Regions from separate parts of the Acetanaerobacterium sp. MSJ-12 genome, predicted to be linked through region 2. Evidence: a T-box and tRNA genes for the amino acid it is inferred to sense, from the RefSeq annotation. Region 2 holds a T-box; the other holds one or more tRNA genes.

Region 1 (6,309 bases), on a different contig from region 2:
TCATCACGTCGGAGAATATCAGTGGATAGTTGCCATGTATCGTGGGTCGTAAAAACCAATTGTGCCCTATGGGGGTTTAATTCAGGAGTCAAAAATGTATGGATAAAGTTTTTTACAAGCAAAGGGTGTAGTCTTGCATTAAGTTCGTCTATGAACAATACGTTGCCACGTTCTAACACCTCTTGCAGAACCGGATACAATGCAAACATTTTCAGCGTTCCATCAGACTCTAAATGCAGGGGAATAGAGGCGGTTTCATCAGAGTCAATCATCGAGTGAATAGCGTCTATTGTATAATGCTCTTCCTTTTTATCAGAATCAGAGGAAGTAACCTTTTGTATATGGAACCCTTTGATGGAATCATCAAAAGCAGAAAAGAATCTTACAACATTATCCTGCACTTCTTGATTATCAACGAACCCCGCAGGTAAAAAACGAGACATAAAGAAACTTTCAGCGGGATCCCCAAAATCCGCAAATTCATTTTGTAAAAACCAATCTCTGATAAATTTGAGTTTGGAGATTTTCAGTTTGGCTCCCAAGGAGGAAATCAAAACCTCTCGTTCCAAGGAGACTTCTAAGTTTTCACGGTATTTGACAGGAATTCCAGTTAAATCTAATGTTTCGGCATCCCGATAAAAAATACGTTTATAAGCTCTTGCGGTTTTAGCTTTTCGATTCAACCATTCTCGTGTAATTCCCTGTGAATTTACCGCAAAGCCATATTGATATGATTTTATTGATTCGCTACCTGTATCTACAAAGGAAACTTCAAATAAAGACTCTTGATTTTTGCTTTTGCTATCAAACAAAAAAGGCGTAGGTTTCATATAACCAAAGTCTGATTTTTGGTTTGAATCGTCATCTCCACCAAATTTGAATGAGTTTACAACATACTGGCTCATATATTCGAAAGCCTGATAAACGTTAGATTTGCCACTTGCATTGGCTCCATAGATAGCGACAGTCGGCAAAACCTTTTCAATTCCAGTATCAAATAAGTGATCTGCGTATTCTGTAATTTTCGACGCAGACAAATCCAATATCGTATCATCTCGAAAAGACTTAAAATTACGGAAAACAAACTTAGTTAGCATATTTTCACTCCCTCAAGTCGATTATAATACAATTTGTCAAATAAATCAATATTAGATTGAGGAAAATCCTCATTTATACGTATATGTTAATATGATTTGAGGCGTCGTTTCATAAAAAAACAGCACCGGAACCTCGCTTGGAGGACATCGGTGCTGTTTTTTGCAGGTATTCATTTTCTCTGATATTAGAAGTAAGCTCTGTTTGTTTCTACCTTCATTAACTTTAGGCTTTTTTGAAGAAAGATAAATGATAAATCAATGGACCTTTATGGTAGCTGATAATTTTGTTACAATAGTCAAAGTCAACAGAAAGGAGAAAACTTAATTATGCCTAAAACCTATTCAGATGAATTTAAACAAATGCTCTATCAAAAATACAAATCAGGAGAAAGCATATCTAATCTTTGTAAAAGCTATAATGTTTCCCGAAGCTCCCTCTACAACAGGTTTTCAGATATGAAACCAATTGTGAAATCTCAGGGAAAAATGTATTCGGCTGGTAATATTCTCTCCTTGCAGAGAGAATTAGAACGTTTAAAGGCTGAAAACGAGATCTACCGTATCAGCGGCTGCACCCCAAAATCCCCTCTAAAAAACCGAATTGATGCAGCTTTAGAATTAATGGAACATTACGATTTTCGAATGATGCTTGTATGTAAAGCACTTGATGTAAATCATACAACACTTTATCATAGAATTCGTCATAAAGATATTCCGACCAGTTATGAATTGCGAGATAATGAGCTTCGTCCACTTATTCAAAAAATATTTGAAGAAAGCAAGCAGAGATTTGGAGCGCCCAAAATTCGCATCAAATTAAAAGAAATAGGATACACTGTTGCTATTGAAAAGATACGAGAATTAATGAAGGAAATGAATCTTTGCTGTCAAGCACAGAAACCCTCCCGATATGATAATAATATTTATCATCGACAGTTTCGAAAAGATAGATTAAAACGAAACTTTACAACAGAAGCTCCAAATATTGTTTGGGTCAGTGATACAACACATGTGATGGTAAATAAGACATTTTATTATATCTGCGTTATTATCGATTTATTCTCCAGAAAAGTTATATCTTACGAAGTATCAACCTCTAACAATACAGCACAATCAAAAGAAGCTTTTAAACGAGCTTTTCAGGAACGTGATTGCCCATCTAATCTAATTTTTCATTCTGATCAAGGCTCACAATATGTCTCTTACGAGTTTCGCCAATATCTTCGGAAAAAGAAAGTGAAACAATCTTTCTCAGCCCCCGGTTCTCCGCACGATAATGCAGTAGCAGAGTCTTTCTTTGCCTGTATGAAAAAAGAAGAATTACATCGTCATGCTTATTTCACTGCAGAAGAACTAATACAATCAGTAGAGGAATACATTCACTTTTTTAATTATGAACGACCTCATCATCGGTTGAAAGCACGAACACCTGAACAAGTAGAAATAGATTATTATGCAGAAAATTCGACAAATACATAATTACAATAATAAAAAACGAAGGTATGTTTTGTACATTTCCAAAAAGAAACTACAAAAACCTACCTTCGTATCATCTGGTGGTGGAGGATGGATTCGAACCATCGAAGCGAAACGCAACAGATTTACAGTCTGCCCCCTTTGGCCACTCGGGAACTCCACCATATTTTATTTTAGTAGCCACATTGGCCGGCTCTTTTCAATGGAGCTGGTGGACGGACTTGAACCCCCGACCTGCTGATTACAAATCAGCTGCTCTACCAACTGAGCTACACCAGCAAATGTGACAACGGTATGGATTATACCATCTTCTTTTCGCGTTGTCAACAAAAAAATTGGTCGAGGCGACAGGACTTGAACCTGCGGCATCCTGGTCCCAAACCAGGCACTCTACCAAACTGAGCTACGCCTCGTCAGCCTTTGTGTTACAGCGCAGCACACCAAAAATTGCTGGATATTCGTAACACAGCTTTTATATTTTAGCCCATCCGCGCCCGTTTGTCAACCAGATCCGCCCCCCTCTTTTCCGCGCTCTCGCCGCGCTGTAACCCAACTGTAACACTTTGTAACCTCCGTCAGGTTGTATGAAAAAATTTGCTCATGTATACTGTTGTTATAGCAAACGGCCGCCCTGTCGCCCCGCCCCGCGGGGAGGCGGCCGCGCGGACAGAGCAAAAAGGGAGTGAAAGCATGGAGCACACGTATAACCCCAAGGCGCAACGCATCCTTTCTGAAATCAAAAAAGCAGTGGTCGGCAAGGACGACATCGCCGCCAAGATCCTCATGGCCCTGCTGGCACAGGGTCACGTCCTCCTCGACGACATCCCCGGCGTGGGCAAGACCACCCTGGCCATGGCCTTCTCCAAGGCCCTCTCGCTGGACTACCACCGCATGCAGTTTACCCCCGACGTCATGCCTTCGGATATCACCGGCTTCACCATCTACAACAAGCAGCTGGGCGATTTTGAGTACAAGCCCGGCGCGGCGGTCTGCAACCTCTTTTTGGCCGACGAGATCAACCGCACCTCCTCCAAGACCCAGTCGGCCCTGCTGGAGGTGATGGAGGAGGGCCGCATCACCGTGGACGGGGTCACCCGCGAGACCCCCAAGCCCTTCATCGTCATCGCCACCGAGAACCCGGTGGGCTCGGCCGGCACCCAGATCCTGCCCGAGTCGCAGCTGGACCGGTTCCTCATCTGCCTCTCCATGGGCTACCCCGACGTGGAGAGCACCATCACCATCATGGAGCGCCGCCACGACAGCAACCCGCTGGACGAGGTCATCCCCCAGGCCAGCCGGGAGGAAATTTTGCAGATGCAGCGGGAGACCCAGCTGGTCACCGTGCACAAGGCCATCTACGAGTACGTGGCCCAGTTGACCGAGGCCACCCGCAACCACGCCATGATCACCCTGGGGATGAGCCCCCGCGGCGCCCTGGCCCACGTCCGGATGGCCAAGGCCATGGCCTACCTCTACGGCCGCGACTTCGTGGTGCCCGACGACGTGCAGGAGACCTTCTTCGACGTGGGCGCCCACCGGCTGGTGCTGGGCTCCAAGGCGCGGGTCGGCGGGGTCACCGCCAAGACCCTGCTGCAGGAGATCCTCAACGACACCCCGGCCCCACAAATCACCGAGAGCCTGCTCGACCAACAGTAGAAGACGCCGAAAGGGGATGTTCCCGTGAAAAAAGCGCGCATCATCTACGGGGCGTTCTGCGTCGCCATGGCGGTGTTCGCCTTCTCCTACCGGGAGTACCTGTCCATGCTGGCCTTCGCCATGGCGCTGCTGCTCCCCCTGGGGCTCTATCTGCTGCTGCGCCACTGCGCCAAAAAAGTCGAGGTAGAGCTGCTGCCCGGCCCCCACTCCCTGGGGCGGGGCGAGTCGTTCTCCCTGCAGCTACAGATCAAAAACCGGGGGCGGCTGCCCATCGCCCGCTGCCAGGTGGAGCTGTTGGCCCGCCACCAGTTCTACGGCGACCCCAACCGGACGGTGGTGGAGACCCCCGTCTTCTCCAAAAACACCCAGACCATCTCCTACTCGGTGGCCCCCCGCCACACCGGGAAGATCACCTTCTCCCTGGGCGAGGTGCGACTGTACGACTTTTTGGGGATCACCTGCATCCGGCTGGAGCCGAACAGCCGCCTCGTGCTGCCGGTGCTGCCCGCCTTTGTGGACTCGGCCGCCCGCATCGGGGTGGACTTTTTCCGCCACGTGCCCGACAGCAACACCTTCTCCCGCCACCGGCGGGGGGACGACTCCTCCGAGACCTTCAAGCTGCGGGAATACCAGCCCGGCGACCGGATCAACCACATCCACTGGAAACTCACCGCCAAGGTGGGCGAGATGATCGTCAAGGAGTCCAGTTTCCCCCTGCAGGACACCACCTGCATCTTCTTGGAGCTCTACCGGGTCTCCGGCTCGCGGGAGGACAAGAACTACCTCGACGCCATCTTGGAGACCCTCTGTGTCCTCTCCCCCCTCTTTTTGCAGGAGGGGATCGAGCACACCGTCTACTGGTACGACCTGCAAAACGGGGGGCTCGCCTCCCACCGGATCACCGACGAGGCCGACCTGTTTGGCTGCCTGGACGACCTCTTTGACGCCGCCAGCTACACCGAACAGATCTATGCCCTGCAGGCCTACTGCCAGAACTTCACCGTGGCTAAGAGCGCCCAGGTACTCTACCTGGCCCCCATCATCGAGACCGGCCCCATCGAGCAGATGGGGATGGAGCACCGGGAGCCCTTTACCTTTTTCTACATCCACGACTTCGACCACTGCGACATGCCGGTGCTGGACCGGTATGGCATCCGCTGTATCTGTGTGGACTCCGACCACCCGGAAGGGGCCCTGCAGGCCCTGATTCTGTGAGAGGGGGGACTGGACTTTGAAAGCGAAGAAAAAGCGCGGCAAGAAACCCTCCCTCCTCTACAAACTGCGCCACCCGGCGCCCCTCCCCCCGCTGGAGGGGGACGACATCGTCCTTCTGCGGGACACCTCCCTCGCCCTGGAGCGGCGCGCCCCCCAGGCCAAGTGGTATGTGCGGCTGTTTTTGCTGGGGCTCTGCGCCCTCTCCTTTTTGGCCAGCTTCCTCACCCTCTACCAGCTGCCGGTGAGCCTTGTCTCCCCGGTGGCGCTGGGGGTCTGTCTGGTGGGGGTCTGCCTGCTCTACACCCTCTTTAAATACCCCCTGGCGGGGACGGGGGTGGTCCTCTTTGCAGCCGTCTCCTTCGGCCTCTTCAAAAGCGACGCCCTCTTTTTCGGCTTTGAGATGTTTTTCAACCGGGTCATCGAACTGCTCAACTGGCACACCTTTGAATTTTTGATCCCCTACCGGATCCCGCCCCTCTACGACCAGCCGGCCAGCGAGCGCTTCTTTGTGAACTTTGCCCTCTGCTGCATCCTCTTTGTCATTGGGGTGGCCATCCTCTACCGGCCCAACATTTTCCTCTACCTGGCGGCCACCTTCCTGCCGCTGCTCCCGGGGCTCTTCTACGGCCTCACCCCCTCCTACCTCCCCTTCTTGCTGCTGGCCGCCTCCTACGCGCTGGTGCTCTCCCTGCACCTGGCCACCCGGCACCCCCGCGCCAAGAGGGACTTCTCCGAAAAAATCGAGAAAAAGGCCCGCGCCTTTCGGGTGGACTACCGAAATTACAACTACCGCTACGCCACCGCCCTCAAGAGCGGCTGTGTCCTCGTCGGCCTCTGCCTCTGCTGCCTGGCGGCGGGCGGGCTC
Region 2 (6,309 bases):
CCGCCCGTCGGGAATGACCTGCTCGATAAAAGTTTTGACAAACTGCAGCATGTCGTCGCTGTTTTTGACCTGGTCGCAGCGGGGGGTCTTGCCCATGCCGGGCAGGTCAAAGTAGATCCGCTTGTAGCTGATGAAGGGGGCAAACACCGGTTCGATGCTGTGCTCCATCTGCACCATGCTCTCGGTCCAGCCGTGGATACAGAGAACGGGAGTCCCCTCCCCCACGATCTTGTACTCGACCGGTACGCCAAACACTTCTGTCGTCATCTGCGCACACCTCTCTTTTTTGTCACAGGGTGATTTTGTGGAAGGTCTTTTTCCCCTTTTTAATGATGATAAAGCCGTCTTTGAACGCGTCCAGGGAGACGCGGTGCTGGGCGTCGGCGATCTTCTCCTCGCCGACGCTGACGCCGCCCTGCTGCACCAGCCGCCGGGCCTCCCCTTTGGAGGGGGTCAGACCGGCCATCACCATCAGATCCAGCAGACCGACGGAGCCGTCCTGCACCAGGGACTGGTCGAGGGGGGTGGTGGGCATGTGCTCAGAGGCGGAACCGGCGGCGAAAAGGGCCTTGGACGCCTCGAGGGCTTTCTGTGCCTCCTCCTCGCTGTGAACCAGCTTGGTCAGCTCAAAGGCCAGTTTCTCCTTGGCGCGGTTGATCTCCCGGTCCTGCAGCGCCTCGTACTGGGCAATCTCCTCCAGGGGCATAAAGGTGAGCATCTTCATGCAGTTGATGACGTCGGCGTCGTCGATGTTGCGCCAGTACTGGAAGAACTCGTAGGGGCTGGTCTTCTCGGGGTCGAGCCAGACGGCGCCGCTCTCGGTCTTGCCCATCTTCTTGCCCTCTTTGGTGGTCAACAGGGTGAAGGTCATGCCGTAGGCCTCTTCCCTCTTGACGCGGCGGATCAAGTCCACCCCGCCGAGGATGTTGGCCCACTGGTCGTCGCCCCCCAGCTCCATGGTGCAGCCGACGGCGTCGTACATGTGCAGGAAGTCGTAGCTCTGCATGATCATGTAATTGAACTCGATAAAGGAGAGGCCCTTCTCCATGCGGGATTTAAAGCACTCGGCGGTGAGCATCTTGTTCACTGTAAAGTATACACCAACATCCCGCAGAAAGTCCAGATAATTTAGCTTACAGAGCCAGTCGGCGTTGTTGAGCACCAGGGCGCGCCCGTCGGTGAAGTCGACGAACTTGGACATCTGCTGCTGGAACCGCTCCACGTTGTGGGCGATCTCCTCCTTGGTGAGCATCTTGCGCATGTCGGTCTTGCCGGTGGGGTCGCCCACCAGGGTGGTGCCGCCGCCCAGCAGGGCGATGGGGCGGTGACCGGCCTGTTGCAGCCGCCGCATCACCGTCAGCTGCAGAAAGTGCCCCACGTGAAGGCTGTCGGCGGTGGCGTCAAAGCCGATGTAGAAGGTGACCGGCTTGTCGCCGTTGAGCAGTTCCTCCACCCTCTCCATGTTGGTCGACTGGGCGATGAGCCCCCGGGCCTGCAGTTCATTAAAGATTCCCACGATACATTCTCCTTTTTCATTTGATAAAAAAAGCCCTCTGTGCATATTTTGTGCACAGAGGGCGAGTTTTCACGCGCGGTACCACCTCAGTTTGCCGTCTCCCGACCCATGTTGGAGGGGCGACGGCCTCGTTGGGGCGCAGTAACGGGCGCCGGACGGCCCTCCCTACTGCCGGCCAAAAATCGGCCGGGTTCAAAAGGGCGGCTCAGGGGTGTATTCCCGCCGGAAAAGCCGCTTTCTCTCAGCAAACGAAAGCTCTCTTGGGACTTTGGGCCGGCGGTACTGGTCCCCTTCTCTGCCTGTAAGCAATTTTTGCATTACCTGTATCTTACCCGTTTGCCGGGCGGTTGTCAACACCGCCCTGGGCGCGGGCGAGCATTTCCCGCGCATTTTGCAGCGACACCCCGCTGACCGCGTCGCCGGAGATGATGCGGGCCAACTCCCGCACCCGGTCCTCCTCCCCCAGCGGGCGGATGTCGGTAAAGGTGGACACCCCGTCGGAGTGCTTGGAGATCAGCAGGTGGTTGCCCCCATAGGCGGCCAGGCTGGCCGAGTGGGTGACACAGATGATTTGGTGGGAGGCGGCGGTCTCTTTGAGTTTTTGGCCGATTTTTTGGGCGGCGCTGCCGCTGACCCCGGTGTCGATCTCATCAAAAATCAGGGTGTCGATTTGGTCCTTCTCAGCGAGGATGTTTTTGATGGCCAACATGATGCGGGAGAGCTCGCCCCCGGAGGCGATTTTGGAGATGGATTTGGGCGCCTCCCCCACATTGGCCGAGATGAGGAAGCGGACGGCGTCCATCCCGTCCCGGTGGAGCTTGGGCTCGGAGACCACCTCGGTGACAAAGGTGACCCCGCTCATGTTGAGGAAGGCCAGCTCCCGGCAGATGGCGGCGGAGAACCGCTCCCCCGCCTTTTTGCGCTTGGCCGAGAGCTGCTGGGCCAGGTCGGTGGCAGTGCGCAGCTCGTCGCGCATCTGCTCTTTGAGGGAGAAGATCTCCTCGTCGCTGCCGGCAAGGGCCTCGAGCTGGCGCTGGCAGTCGTCCCGGTAGGCGAGCACCTCGTCGAGGGTGGCGCCGTATTTTTTCTCCAGTTGCTGCAGGGTGGCCAGGCGGTTTTCCAAAAAGTCGATGTCCACATAGGCGTCCGCATCCGGCCCGCCCGAAAGGGCCGAGAGGTCGGCGGCGTGCTCCTGCAGCTCGTAGAGGAGGGCGGTCAGCTTGTCCCCCACCGCGCCGGTGGCGGGCAGGTATTCGCGGATGTTTTGCAGGGACTGGGCTGCCGTCTGCAGCAGGCCGATGGCGCCGCTCCCCTCCTCCCCGCCGTTCAAACAGTCCTGTGCGGCCTGCAGGTTCTGGGCGATGAGTTCGGCGTATTTGGCCTTGTTGATCTGCTCTTCCAGCACCAGGTCTTCGCCGGGGGCCGGGTCGGCCTCGGTGATCTCGCCGATCTGGTAGGAGAGCAGGTCGATCTGTCGCTCCCGCTCGCTGCGGCGGGCCTCCAAGTCGGCGATGGTGCGCTTGAGGTCCCGCACCTTGACATACTGAGCCTGGTAGCGCTCGAGCAGGGGTTCCAACTGGCCGTAGGTGTCCAGCACCCGGATGTGGCTCTTCTCGTCCAGCAGCTGCTGACTGTCGTGCTGGCCGTGGACGTTGATGAGCAGCTGCCCCAACTCCTTGAGGATGGACACGTTGGCCGGACGGCCGCCGATCTTGCAGGTGTTTCTGCCGTCGCGCCCGATTTCCCGCACGATCAGCAGGCTGCCGTCGGGACAGTCGTACCCCATCTCCTCCGCCCGGGCGGCCACCGCCGGGGAGAGCTCCTCAAACAGGGCGCTGATCAGGGCCCTGTCGGCCCCCTGGCGCACCATGTCCTTGGAGGTGCGGTTGCCCAAGATGGCGTTGACCGCGCCAATGAGGATGGATTTTCCCGCGCCGGTCTCGCCGGTGAGGACGTTGAGCCCCGCCTCCAGCGGCAGGGTTGCCCGCTGGATGACGGCGACATTTTCAATGTAGAGTGTTCGCAACATGGCGCTCTTCCTACCTGTTCTGGGGGATGTAGGTCCGCAGCTCCTCGCAGAGCTCCCGGGCGTACTCCTCGCTCTTCATCAAGATAAAAAAGGTGTCGTCCCCCGCCAGGGAGCCCACAAAGCCGTTCCACTGCATCTCGTCAAAGGCGGCGCAGGCTGCAGAGGCCAGCCCCTTGTAGCAGAAGGCGCAGACGATGTTCTGGGCGTAGTCGACCTGGCGCAGGGCCTCGGCAATGATGATCGAGTAGTTGAAGTTGACGCCGCCCGCACTGCCCGGGCGCTGGGGGGTGGTGTAGCGGTAGACGCCCTCGCGCGAAAGGCTCTTCACCAGGCGCAGCTCTTTGATGTCCCGAGAGATGGTGGCCTGGGTGACGGCGAACCCCTCTTCCTGTAGCTTTTTGAGGAGTTCTTCTTGGGTGGTGATGTCGTATCGGGAGATGAGGTCGATGATTTTGGCCTGGCGCTTTGCTTTCACGTTTCAATCCCCTCTTTCAATGAATTTGGCCTTGATGACTTTAAAGAACCCACTGCGGTCCAGCAGGACGAACTTGACCTTTTTGTCCGCCCGGCGGATAAGGATCTGGTCCCCCCCGCCGATTTTGACTGAGTGCTCGCCGTCAATGGTGACGTAGACGTCGTTTTGGTTGCGAGCGCCCTGGCGGATGGCGAGGGTGCTCTCCGGAGAGAAGAGGATGGGGCGGGAGAAGAGCGAGTGGGGGCAGATGGGGGTCATCTCCAAGGTGTCGATGGCCGGGTCGATGACCGGCCCCCCCGCCGAGAGGGCGTAGGCCGTGGACCCGGTGGGGGTGGAGACGATGACCCCGTCGGCCCGGTAGTTGATGACCTGCTCCTCGCCGCACCAGATGTCCAGGTCCAGCAGGCGGGAGACGGTGCCGCCGGTGACCACCACGTCGTTGATGGCGGTGTAGCAGCGCTCGCTCCCCCCCTGTGTAATCACGGCGTCCAGCGCCATCCGCTCCTGGATCGCGTAGTCGTCGGCCACCAGCTGCTTGAGGAGGTCGAGCCGGTGGCAGTCGATACAGGCGAGAAAGCCCAGCCGCCCGGTGTTGATGCCGATGATGGGCTTGTCGTGATGAATGGCGTGTTTGGCCTGGTGGACCAGGGTGCCGTCCCCCCCCACGCAGAGGATGCAGTCGCACCAGTCATAGCCGACGGCCGATTCGACAAAGCGAACGCCGGGGAGATGGACCTTCTCCCGCAGGTAGGCGGGCATCCAGACCTCGGCCCCGCAGTCGACGAGGATCTGGCAGGCCTCCGGGGTGTATTTGAGGGTGCGCGGCTTGTCCAGGTTGGGGATGACGAAAAAAGAGTGCAAATGCCCTTCCTCCTTCTCTCTAAATCAGACGGAAAGCGCCCGGTGGGAGGCGGTCACCGTCTCGGCGACCTGTTCGCTGCCAATGGTCGGCAGCCCCTCCCCCGCTCCCTTTTCCAGGAAAATCAGGTATTCAATATTCCCTTCAGGGCCTTTGACAGGCGAAAAGTCAAGTCCCTTTACAGCGAATTGGTTCTCCCCAGCCAAGGAGATGACCTTTTCGATGACCTCGCGGTGGGTGTCCGGGTCGCGGACGACCCCCTTTTTGCCCACCTTTTCCCGCCCGGCTTCAAACTGGGGTTTGATGAGGCAGACGGCCTGGCCGCCGGGGGCGAGAAAGCGCCAGATGACCGGCAGCACGTGAGAGAGGGAGATGAAGGAGACGTCAACGCTGACAAAGTCCAGCGCGTCGGGGACCTGCTCTTCGGTGAGGTAGCGGATATTCTGCCGCTCCAGGTTGACCACCCGTTCGTCCGAGCGCAGTTTCCAGGCCAGCTGCCCGTATCCCACGTCCACAGCATAGACCTTCTGCGCGCCGTTTTGCAGCATGCAGTCGGTAAAGCCCCCGGTGGAGGCCCCCACGTCCATGCAGATCTTGTCCTTCAGGGAGATGGGAAAGGCGGACATGGCCTTTTCCAGCTTGAGGCCGCCCCGGCTGACATAGGGCAGCTTGGCGCCCCGCAGCTCGACGGCGTCCCCCTCTTTGACGGTGTCGCCGGCCTTGTCGGCCTTTTGGCCGTTGATGTAGACATCGCCGGCCATGATGTAGGCCTGGGCCTTTTGGCGGGTCTCCGCCAGTCCCTGTTCGGTCAGATAGACGTCCAGTCTTGTCTTCATGCAATCACTCCTGCTCTAAAAAGCGGGCTATGCCGGCCTCGTCCATTCCCAGGTGGGCGAGGGTCGACTCCACCGAGGCCTGGGGGATGATGCCGTCTTCAATGGCGCGGATGTGGATGCGCCCCCAGTAGCCGCTCTCGGCCAGCCGGGAGGCCAGCCGCTCGCTGACGCCGCCGCTGCGGATCCCCTCCTCCACAAAGTAGACGGCTTTGTAGGAGCAGAGCAGCTCGCAGACATCTTCCCCCAGGGGGAAGAGCTTGGTCAGTTTGAGGACGGCGGCCCCCGCCTTCTGAGCGGCGGGATAGACCTCGGCAAAGAGGCGGCCGTAGGTGAGCACCACCTTGCCGCCCTTCTTTTTGCCCGGGAAGAGATGGTAGTCCTCGCAGGGCAGGTCGTCCAAAAAGGCGAGGCGCTCATCCTCCTTTCCGCGGGGATAGCGGAGGGCGCAGGGCCCCTCTTCCCCGTAGAGGCAGGCGTTCAGACAGTGGCGCAGTTCCCGGTAGGTGGCGGGGGAGTAGAGGGCCATGGTGGGGACGGATTGGAGCATCGACACGTCGTAGATGCCCTGGTGGGTCTCCCCGTCCTGCCCCACCA

Evidence for each region. A T-box is a leader RNA that pairs with one kind of tRNA and senses whether it is charged. The one in region 2 lies ahead of tyrS (tyrosine--tRNA ligase), so its partner is inferred to be a tRNA-Tyr.
Region 1: it has a tRNA-Tyr gene. The T-box ahead of tyrS (tyrosine--tRNA ligase) is inferred to sense a tRNA for this amino acid. The anticodon was not compared.

Annotation. Positions count from the first base shown of each region.
Region 1 covers NZ_JAHLPK010000002.1:220,716-227,024, reverse strand. The annotation lists gene KQI11_RS03065 (AAA family ATPase) at 1-1,097, opposite strand, end outside; gene KQI11_RS03060 (IS3 family transposase) at 1,425-2,576, shown strand; tRNA gene KQI11_RS03055 (tRNA-Tyr) at 2,652-2,736, opposite strand; tRNA gene KQI11_RS03050 (tRNA-Thr) at 2,777-2,852, opposite strand; tRNA gene KQI11_RS03045 (tRNA-Pro) at 2,910-2,986, opposite strand; gene KQI11_RS03040 (AAA family ATPase) at 3,264-4,229, shown strand; gene KQI11_RS03035 (DUF58 domain-containing protein) at 4,254-5,444, shown strand; gene KQI11_RS03030 (transglutaminase-like domain-containing protein) at 5,461-6,309, shown strand, end outside.
Region 2 covers NZ_JAHLPK010000003.1:193,645-199,953, reverse strand. The annotation lists gene KQI11_RS04650 (alpha/beta fold hydrolase) at 1-267, opposite strand, end outside; gene tyrS (tyrosine--tRNA ligase) at 290-1,516, opposite strand; T-box leader at 1,571-1,821, opposite strand; gene recN (DNA repair protein RecN) at 1,845-3,545, opposite strand; gene KQI11_RS13440 (arginine repressor) at 3,556-4,020, opposite strand; gene KQI11_RS04630 (NAD(+)/NADH kinase) at 4,024-4,881, opposite strand; gene KQI11_RS04625 (TlyA family RNA methyltransferase) at 4,906-5,715, opposite strand; gene dxs (1-deoxy-D-xylulose-5-phosphate synthase) at 5,720-6,309, opposite strand, start outside.